2 regions of the Bacillus sp. LR_5 genome follow, and region 2 is predicted to be linked to the other one. Evidence: a T-box and tRNA genes for the amino acid it is inferred to sense, from the RefSeq annotation. Region 2 holds a T-box; the other holds one or more tRNA genes.
What was found. A T-box is a leader RNA that pairs with one kind of tRNA and senses whether it is charged. The one in region 2 lies ahead of serS (serine--tRNA ligase), so its partner is inferred to be a tRNA-Ser.
Positions count from the first base shown of each region.

Region 1: it encodes a tRNA-Ser, which carries the amino acid that the T-box ahead of serS (serine--tRNA ligase) is inferred to sense. The anticodon was not compared.

Region 1 covers NZ_JAVAXX010000257.1:3,445-7,523, forward strand. The annotation lists gene serS (serine--tRNA ligase) at 1-1,207, shown strand, start outside; tRNA gene RAC86_RS30515 (tRNA-Ser) at 1,342-1,434, shown strand; gene dck (deoxyadenosine/deoxycytidine kinase) at 1,546-2,199, opposite strand; gene dgk (deoxyguanosine kinase) at 2,196-2,819, opposite strand; gene RAC86_RS30530 (glycoside hydrolase family 18 protein) at 2,918-4,079, opposite strand, start outside.
Region 2 covers NZ_JAVAXX010000208.1:3,247-7,325, reverse strand. The annotation lists gene serS (serine--tRNA ligase) at 1-1,196, opposite strand, end outside; T-box leader at 1,252-1,464, opposite strand; gene pdxT (pyridoxal 5'-phosphate synthase glutaminase subunit PdxT) at 1,517-2,107, opposite strand; gene pdxS (pyridoxal 5'-phosphate synthase lyase subunit PdxS) at 2,129-3,013, opposite strand; gene dacA (D-alanyl-D-alanine carboxypeptidase) at 3,210-4,079, opposite strand, start outside.

The sequences.
Region 1 (4,079 bases), on a different contig from region 2:
CTTAACTGATTTTGATAAGTTTGAGGCGCTGGATGATAGACGAAGAGAGCTTATCGGCAAGGTTGAAGAGTTAAAAGGAAAACGAAATGAAGTTTCTCAGCAGGTTGCTGTGCTGAAGCGTGAGAAAAAAGACGCGGATCACATTATTAAAGAAATGCGTGAAGTCGGCGAGGAAATTAAAAAGCTTGATGAAGAATTGCGAACAGTGGAAGCTGAGCTTGATACAATCCTTCTCTCAATCCCGAATATTCCGCATGAGTCTGTACCTGTCGGTGAAACAGAAGACGACAACGTAGAAGTGCGTAAATGGGGTGAAAAGCCTTCATTTGCTTATGAGCCGAAGCCGCACTGGGATATTGCGGATGAGCTGGGTATTCTGGATTTTGAACGTGCTGCCAAAGTAACAGGAAGCCGTTTCGTGTTCTATAAAGGCTTAGGTGCTCGTTTGGAGCGTGCGCTTTATAACTTTATGCTTGATCTGCATGTGGATGAGTATAACTACACTGAAGTGATCCCGCCATATATGGTAAACCGCGCAAGTATGACGGGAACGGGGCAGCTTCCTAAATTTGAAGAGGATGCATTTAAAATCAGAGAAGAAGATTATTTCTTAATTCCAACGGCGGAAGTGCCGATTACAAACATGCATCGCGATGAAATCCTTTCAGGTGACAGCCTGCCGATCAACTATGCGGCATTCAGTGCTTGCTTCCGTTCTGAAGCTGGTTCAGCAGGACGTGACACACGCGGATTAATTCGTCAGCACCAATTTAATAAAGTTGAGCTTGTAAAGTTTGTGAAGCCTGAAGATTCTTATGAAGAATTAGAGAAGCTTACAAACCAAGCAGAACGGGTTCTTCAGCTGCTTGAGCTTCCATACCGTGTCATGAGCATGTGTACGGGTGACTTAGGCTTTACGGCTGCGAAAAAATACGATATCGAAGTTTGGATTCCAAGCCAAGACACATATCGAGAAATCTCTTCTTGCAGCAACTTCGAAGCGTTCCAGGCGAGACGTGCGAATATTCGTTTCAGACGTGAAGCGAAAGGCAAGCCTGAGCATGTACACACACTGAACGGTTCAGGACTGGCGGTTGGAAGAACAGTTGCTGCTATCTTAGAAAATTATCAGCAGGAAGACGGAAGCGTTGTGATTCCGAAAGTGCTTCGTCCTTATATGGGGAATAGAGAAGTAATGAAACCGTAAATTATGGAAAGGCGTGCCTGACAAGGTGCGCCTTTTTGCTTATGTAAACACGGCATTTTCATAAAAACAAAAAAAGTTTTTAAAAAAGCTTGACCACACGAGAACATACGTGATATAGTAAGTCTTGTCGATACGGAGGAATACCCAAGTCCGGCTGAAGGGATCGGTCTTGAAAACCGACAGGGGTGTCAAAGCCCGCGGGGGTTCGAATCCCTCTTCCTCCGCCATATTGATTTTAATTCTAATGAAACACAAGCATATATTGGAGATTGTTTTGTCCGTTGCATTCGGTGCGGCGGATTTTTTATTTTAAAGAAAAAGTGAATCTCGACTGAGATTCACTTTTTTTGATTATCATGAATAACTGAAGCAATTTGATCTACAATATTTTCAATCGAGTTTTCGTCGTTCAGAAGATCATAATCTTCAATGCGAAGTTTTAAAACAGGGCAGGCATTAAAACCGCTTATCCAGTTCTCGTAGCGTGTATGCATTTCTTCCCAATAAGACCTGCTTGTCTGAAGCTCCATCTCACGGCCGCGTTGTTCAATCCGGTTTAAAATGTTCTCCAGATCTCCTTCTAAATAGATCAACACATCTGGGTGTGGGAAATACGGTGTCATTACCATTGCTTCGAAAAGGCTTGTGTAAGTCTTATAATCAACCTTTGACATTGTCCCTTTATCAGCATGCATTTTTGCGAAAATCCCTGTATCTTCATAAATCGAACGATCCTGTACAAAACCTCCGCCGGCTTCAAAAATTGTTTTCTGTTCTTTGAAGCGTTCAGCTAAGAAATAAATTTGAAGGTGAAAGCTCCAACGTTCAAAATCATGATAGAACTTTTCCAAGTATGGATTATGATCGACTTCCTCCAAAGATGTTTTAAATCCAAGCCGTTTAGCTAAAGTTTTTGTTAAAGTCGATTTTCCGACACCTACTGTTCCTGCTACTGTAATAATTGAATTCTTAGGGATATGATGTTCCTTCATACGATAAGCTCCTTTACATGGGCGGCAATGCGTTCAAAGTCGCTCTTATTCAAAACGAAATCCTTTGAATCACCATCTACGGTTAACACTGTAAGTTCAGGGTCTGCTTCCTGCAGCTGCTTGATGGCGACTTCATAATCTGAAATCAGCTGCTCCAAATAGCTAGTTTCAATTTTTTTCTCAAAGGGGCGCCCGCGTTTTTCAATGCGGTGTAGCAATGTAGGCAGACTGGCCTTTATGTAAATGATGAAATTCGGCTTTGGCAGATCATCCGTTAGCAGGTGATATATCTTTTTGTATTTTTCCAGCTGATGTGGAGACAAGGTGCGTTCCGCAAAAATCACATTTTTATAAATATGATAATCAGCTATTACAGGCTGTCCCTTTTTTAAAAAGTGATCACTGGTGTCTTCAAGCTGTTTGTATCTGTGACAAAGAAAAAACATCTCGAGCTGGAAGCTCCATTCCTCTATATTGTCATAAAACTTATCAAGGTACGGGTTATCCTCTACAATCTCATTGATCATAGGGAATCCGAATTCTTGTGAGAGCATCGTTGCGAGAGTTGTTTTTCCTGCCCCGATAGGACCTTCTATTGCAATAAAAGGGGCTGTATTCATCGGAATCCTCCTTATATCTGAAAAACGTGCGTCAGTTACCGACCTTCATATTGTATCACAACCCTTGGGTGCCCCCATGAAAAAAAGACGTTTCCAAATTATCGAAACGTCTTTTTGACAACATTAAATTGATCAGACAGCAGCAGCCAGTTTTGTGGAAAGGAAAGACCCAGCTTCCAATAGCTGATGCCTCTTAAATTCAGCTCTTTAATCAGATTGAATTTTGCTTGAATCGAGCGGGCATCCTCGAACCATACCTCGTGCCTTCTGTTTTCTGCATCAGTATAGCGGAAGAAAGGAGCTTGAGCGGTTTGGTCATATTGAATGGAAGCATTGTTCTGATCAGCTATGACAATGGCTTGCTGAGGGCTTACTGCTCTTGCCGGAGTTCCCCCTGCTGTATATGGCAGCGTCCAGTCATATCCATATAAATTCTGGCCCATGACAATTTTGTTCGCAGGCATTTCAGTCAAAGCATATTCTATGACATCACGGACAGGTCCAATTGGAGAAACCGCTTGAGGCGGCCCGCCGCTATAGCCCCATTCATATGTCATGAGAACAACAAAGTCGACAATTTGGCCATGTGCCCTGTAATCATGAGCTTCATACCACCTGCCCTGCTGTGTTGCACTTGTTTTAGGAGCAAGAGCCGTAGAAATTTCTAAGCCCTCTCGATGAAAAAGATCTCTTGCTTCGCGGAGGAATTGATTATAGGCCTCTCTATCCTGGGGCCGCAAATATTCAAAGTCGAAATGAATGTCACGGAAGCCATATCTTCTGGCATTCTCGACTATTTCATTTAGAAGCCGTCTTTTTACAGTTTCGTCGTTCAAAAGGATCCGGCCAAGTTCATCGCTGAATGCCTGGTTTTCTAGGTTCGTTATAATCATCATCAATGTTGTATTTTGACTTTCTGTAATGCTCCTTAAATTCGTTAAAGGCGGTGCGACTAAGGTTCCGTTCCGCTGTGCCTGGAAGCTGAATGCGCCAAGGTACGTTAAGTAGGGCGACGCTTCTCTGGCCGCCTGCTGGAGATTTTCGCTGACTTGATTTCCTCGGGGCTCCAAATAAGCATTTGATTCGATGTCTCGTTTAGGGGCTGGTGGGATGTATATACGGAAACCAATCTGAAGCACGGTATTTAACTGGATGCGGTTAACCCTTGCGAGCTCGGCTGCCGTTGTATTGAACTGCCGGGCGATAGATGTCAGGGTATCACCTCGCTTCACATCATAGAACTGGCCAGCTATTGGAATG
Region 2 (4,079 bases):
TTTTCTAAGATAGCGGCTACTGTTCTTCCAACCGCCAGACCTGACCCGTTCAGTGTGTGTACATGCTCAGGCTTGCCTTTCGCTTCACGTCTAAAACGAATGTTCGCACGTCTTGCTTGGAACGCTTCGAAGTTGCTGCAAGAAGAAATTTCACGATATGTGTCTTGGCTTGGAATCCAAACTTCGATATCGTATTTTTTCGCAGCCGTAAAGCCTAGATCACCCGTACACATGCTCATGACACGATATGGGAGCTCAAGCAGCTGGAGAACTCGTTCTGCTTGGTTTGTAAGCTTCTCTAATTCTTCATAAGAATCTTCAGGCTTCACAAACTTCACAAGCTCAACTTTATTAAATTGGTGCTGACGGATCAATCCGCGTGTATCACGCCCTGCTGAACCAGCTTCAGAACGGAAGCAAGCACTGAATGCCGCATAGTTAATCGGCAGACTGTCACCTGAAAGGATTTCATCGCGATGCATGTTTGTAATCGGGACTTCCGCAGTCGGAATTAAGAAGTAATCTTCTTCTCTGATTTTAAACGCATCCTCTTCGAATTTAGGAAGCTGACCCGTTCCCGTCATGCTTGCGCGGTTTACCATATAAGGCGGAATCACTTCAGTATAGTTATACTCATCTACATGAAGATCAAGCATAAAGTTATAAAGCGCACGCTCCAGACGAGCACCTAAACCTTTATAGAACACGAAACGGCTTCCTGTTACTTTTGCAGCACGTTCAAAATCTAGAATACCCAGCTCATCTGCAATATCCCAGTGCGGCTTCGGCTCGTAAGCAAATGAAGGCTTTTCGCCCCATTTACGCACTTCTATGTTGTCGTCTTCTGTTTCACCGACAGGGACAGACTCATGCGGAATGTTTGGGATTGAAAGAAGAATGGTATCAAGCTCAGATTCCACTGATCTTAATTCTTCATCAAGTGTTTTAATTTCCTCGCCGACTTCACGCATTTCTTTAATAATGTGATCCGCGTCTTTTTTCTCACGTTTCAGTACAGCAACCTGCTGAGATACTTCATTCCGTTTTCCTTTTAACTCTTCAACCTTGCCGATAAGCTCTCTTCGTCTATCGTCCAGCGCCTCAAACTTATCAAAATCAGTTAAGTCTTCGCCTTTGTGTACAAGCTTTGCTTTAATTTCTTGAAAATTTGCTCTCAGCATTTTTGTATCAAGCATGCGAAACACTCCTTTTTTATTGATTTGTCGAAAATAAAAAGAGCCCTCATCCCCATAAAGGGACGAGAGCTCTCGCGTTGCCACCCTGATTGAAAACAAGCCAAAGACTCGTTTTCCACTTTCACACATAACGGTTATCCCGTAAATGCCTACTTGTTTCAGCATTTCGCTCAAGGATGGATTCAGACAGCATCTTTCACCGATTCGCACCAACCATCGGCTCTCTTAGAAAGAGAGGCTTCTTACTAGTTCCTATCAACGCTTTTCGATCTTTATTTGTGCTTATAATGTACTATAAGTTTCCACAGCTTTCAACTGTTTTATACAAGTGCTTTCTGCTTGTATTCCTCAACCATTTGAACAAACAGCTGTGTCACTCGGTGATCTTCTGTCAGCTCCGGATGGAACGAGCAGCCCAGGAATTGATCCTGTTTAGCAGCTACAATACGACCATTATGCTTCGAAAGAACCTCCACATTTTCACCAGCTTCTAAAATATGCGGCGCGCGGATGAATACCCCTGTAAAAGGCTCGTCCAGGCCTTTGATTGTTAAATCAGCTTCAAAGCTGTCAACCTGCCGGCCAAACGAATTACGCTCAACAACCACATTCAGCAGACCTAAATGAGGATTATCTGAACCAGCAATTTCTTTTGCTAATATAATTAATCCGGCGCATGTCCCGAACATCGGTTTTCCCTGAGCAGCAAAATTACGAAGCGGCTCCATGAATTGATACGTATCAATCAAACGGCGCATCGTCGTGCTCTCACCGCCAGGTAAAATCAGTCCGTCAATTTCGTTCAGCTGCTCAGGGCGTTTAACGACAAGACCAGCCGCACCGCATGCTTCAATTGCATGGATATGCTCTCTAACTGCTCCTTGAAGTCCTAGTACTCCTATTGTTAACATGTCAGCAGCGCTCCTATATTCTTACCAGCCGCGTTCTTGCATACGCTGTTCTGGAAGTAAGTTTGAGATTTCAATCCCTTTCATTGCAGTACCAAGCTCTTTTGAAAGCTCAGCGATCAATTTGTAATCAGTGTAGTGAGTTGTAGCTTCCACAATTGCTTTCGCAAACTTAGCAGGGTTGTCTGATTTGAAAATACCAGAACCAACAAATACTCCGTCAGCACCAAGCTGCATCATGAGAGCAGCATCAGCAGGAGTGGCTACGCCGCCAGCGGCAAAGTTAACGACAGGAAGCTTGCCATCTTTTTTAATTTGAAGAAGAAGTTCGTAAGGAGCACCTAAGTTTTTCGCTTCTGTCATGAGTTCATCCTCACTCATCGCAACTACTTTGCGCACTTGAGCGTTTACTTTGCGCATATGGCGAACAGCCTCAACGATATTCCCTGTTCCAGGCTCACCTTTCGTACGAAGCATAGAAGCGCCTTCAGCAATACGGCGTGTTGCTTCACCAAGATCACGGCAGCCGCAAACGAAAGGAACTGTGTATTCATTTTTATTTAAATGAAATTCTTCGTCAGCCGGAGTCAGAACTTCACTTTCATCAATATAGTCAACACCCATAGCTTCAAGCACCCGCGCTTCAACAATATGTCCGATACGCGCTTTTGCCATTACTGGGATAGATACTGCATTCATTACTTCTTCCACGATTGTAGGGTCAGCCATACGGGCAACTCCTCCAGCCGCGCGAATATCAGCTGGTACACGCTCTAGCGCCATTACAGCTACAGCTCCAGCCTCTTCAGCAATTTTCGCTTGTTCCGCATTGATGACGTCCATAATGACGCCGCCTTTTTGCATTTCTGCCATTCCGCGTTTTACACGTTCAGTACCTGTTTGAGCCATTTCTTGGTCCCCCTAATCAAGGTATAATTGTATAATTTCTAATCCTTATTGTATCCTAGAAATCCAATAATTCATATGGATATATATTATTTTATTCGGTTTTTAGCGCTTTGAAAATCATTTTTTCTTAAAAATTGGGTTTTTTCTGTATATTAAACGAAAGAGCCCTAACATACATCAGAGCTCTTTCATTTGATTAAAACCAGCCGGTTACCGTATCAACAATGCTTCCCCAAATGCCGGCGAAAAATCCGCCAATACTGCGCATTGTCAAAACAAACCAGTTTGCTTTTTCTACATTTTCTTTTGTAACAAGGTCTACGCCAGCAAGATTGCTGTTAAGGAATCCGTAATCCTTTTCATCGCCTGTATATTCCGCAGTCAGTTTCCCAACCTTGGTTCCTTTTTTCACAGGAGCAGTCAAGGTCTCTTTATTTAGTGTGACCTTCGCTTTGTAATTCTTTTCTTCGCCATTTTTGACAGGAAGAGAGAACGCTTTGTTTGTCACAATGCCTACTTCTTTCTCTTTACCCTTATCAACTGAAATTGTTTTATGGCCTTTTACTTGATCGCCTTCAGCATAAATTTCTTTCATGGAGAAATTGTCGAAAGCATAATCGAACATTTTTTTCGTTTCATCGAAACGGCCTGTATGTAGATTGCCTTTTGCGTTTAATACAACAGTAATAACACGCATTCCATTGAGTTCAGCTGTTCCTGTAAAGCATGAACCGGCAGAGTCAGTAGAACCTGTTTTCAGTCCGTCTACAGTCGCTTTTTTATACTCGCTGACAAGCCCTTTCAGCATAAAGTTCCAGTTCGGCATGTCCATTTCATCATCAGTGCCTTTTCTGAACTTCGTTTTGGCGATACTGGAAGTCTCCAGAATCTCAGGGTAGTCAGTAATCAAGTGATCCGCAAGAATCGCCATGTCCTTAGCAGAAACTTCACTTTCTTCATCTACGCTTGTCCCCTCAGGCTGATGCCCGTGAAGATCTTTGTTTTCAAGACCTGTTGCGTTAACAAATTTGTAATCTGTTAAGCCTAGTTCTTTTGCTTTTGCATT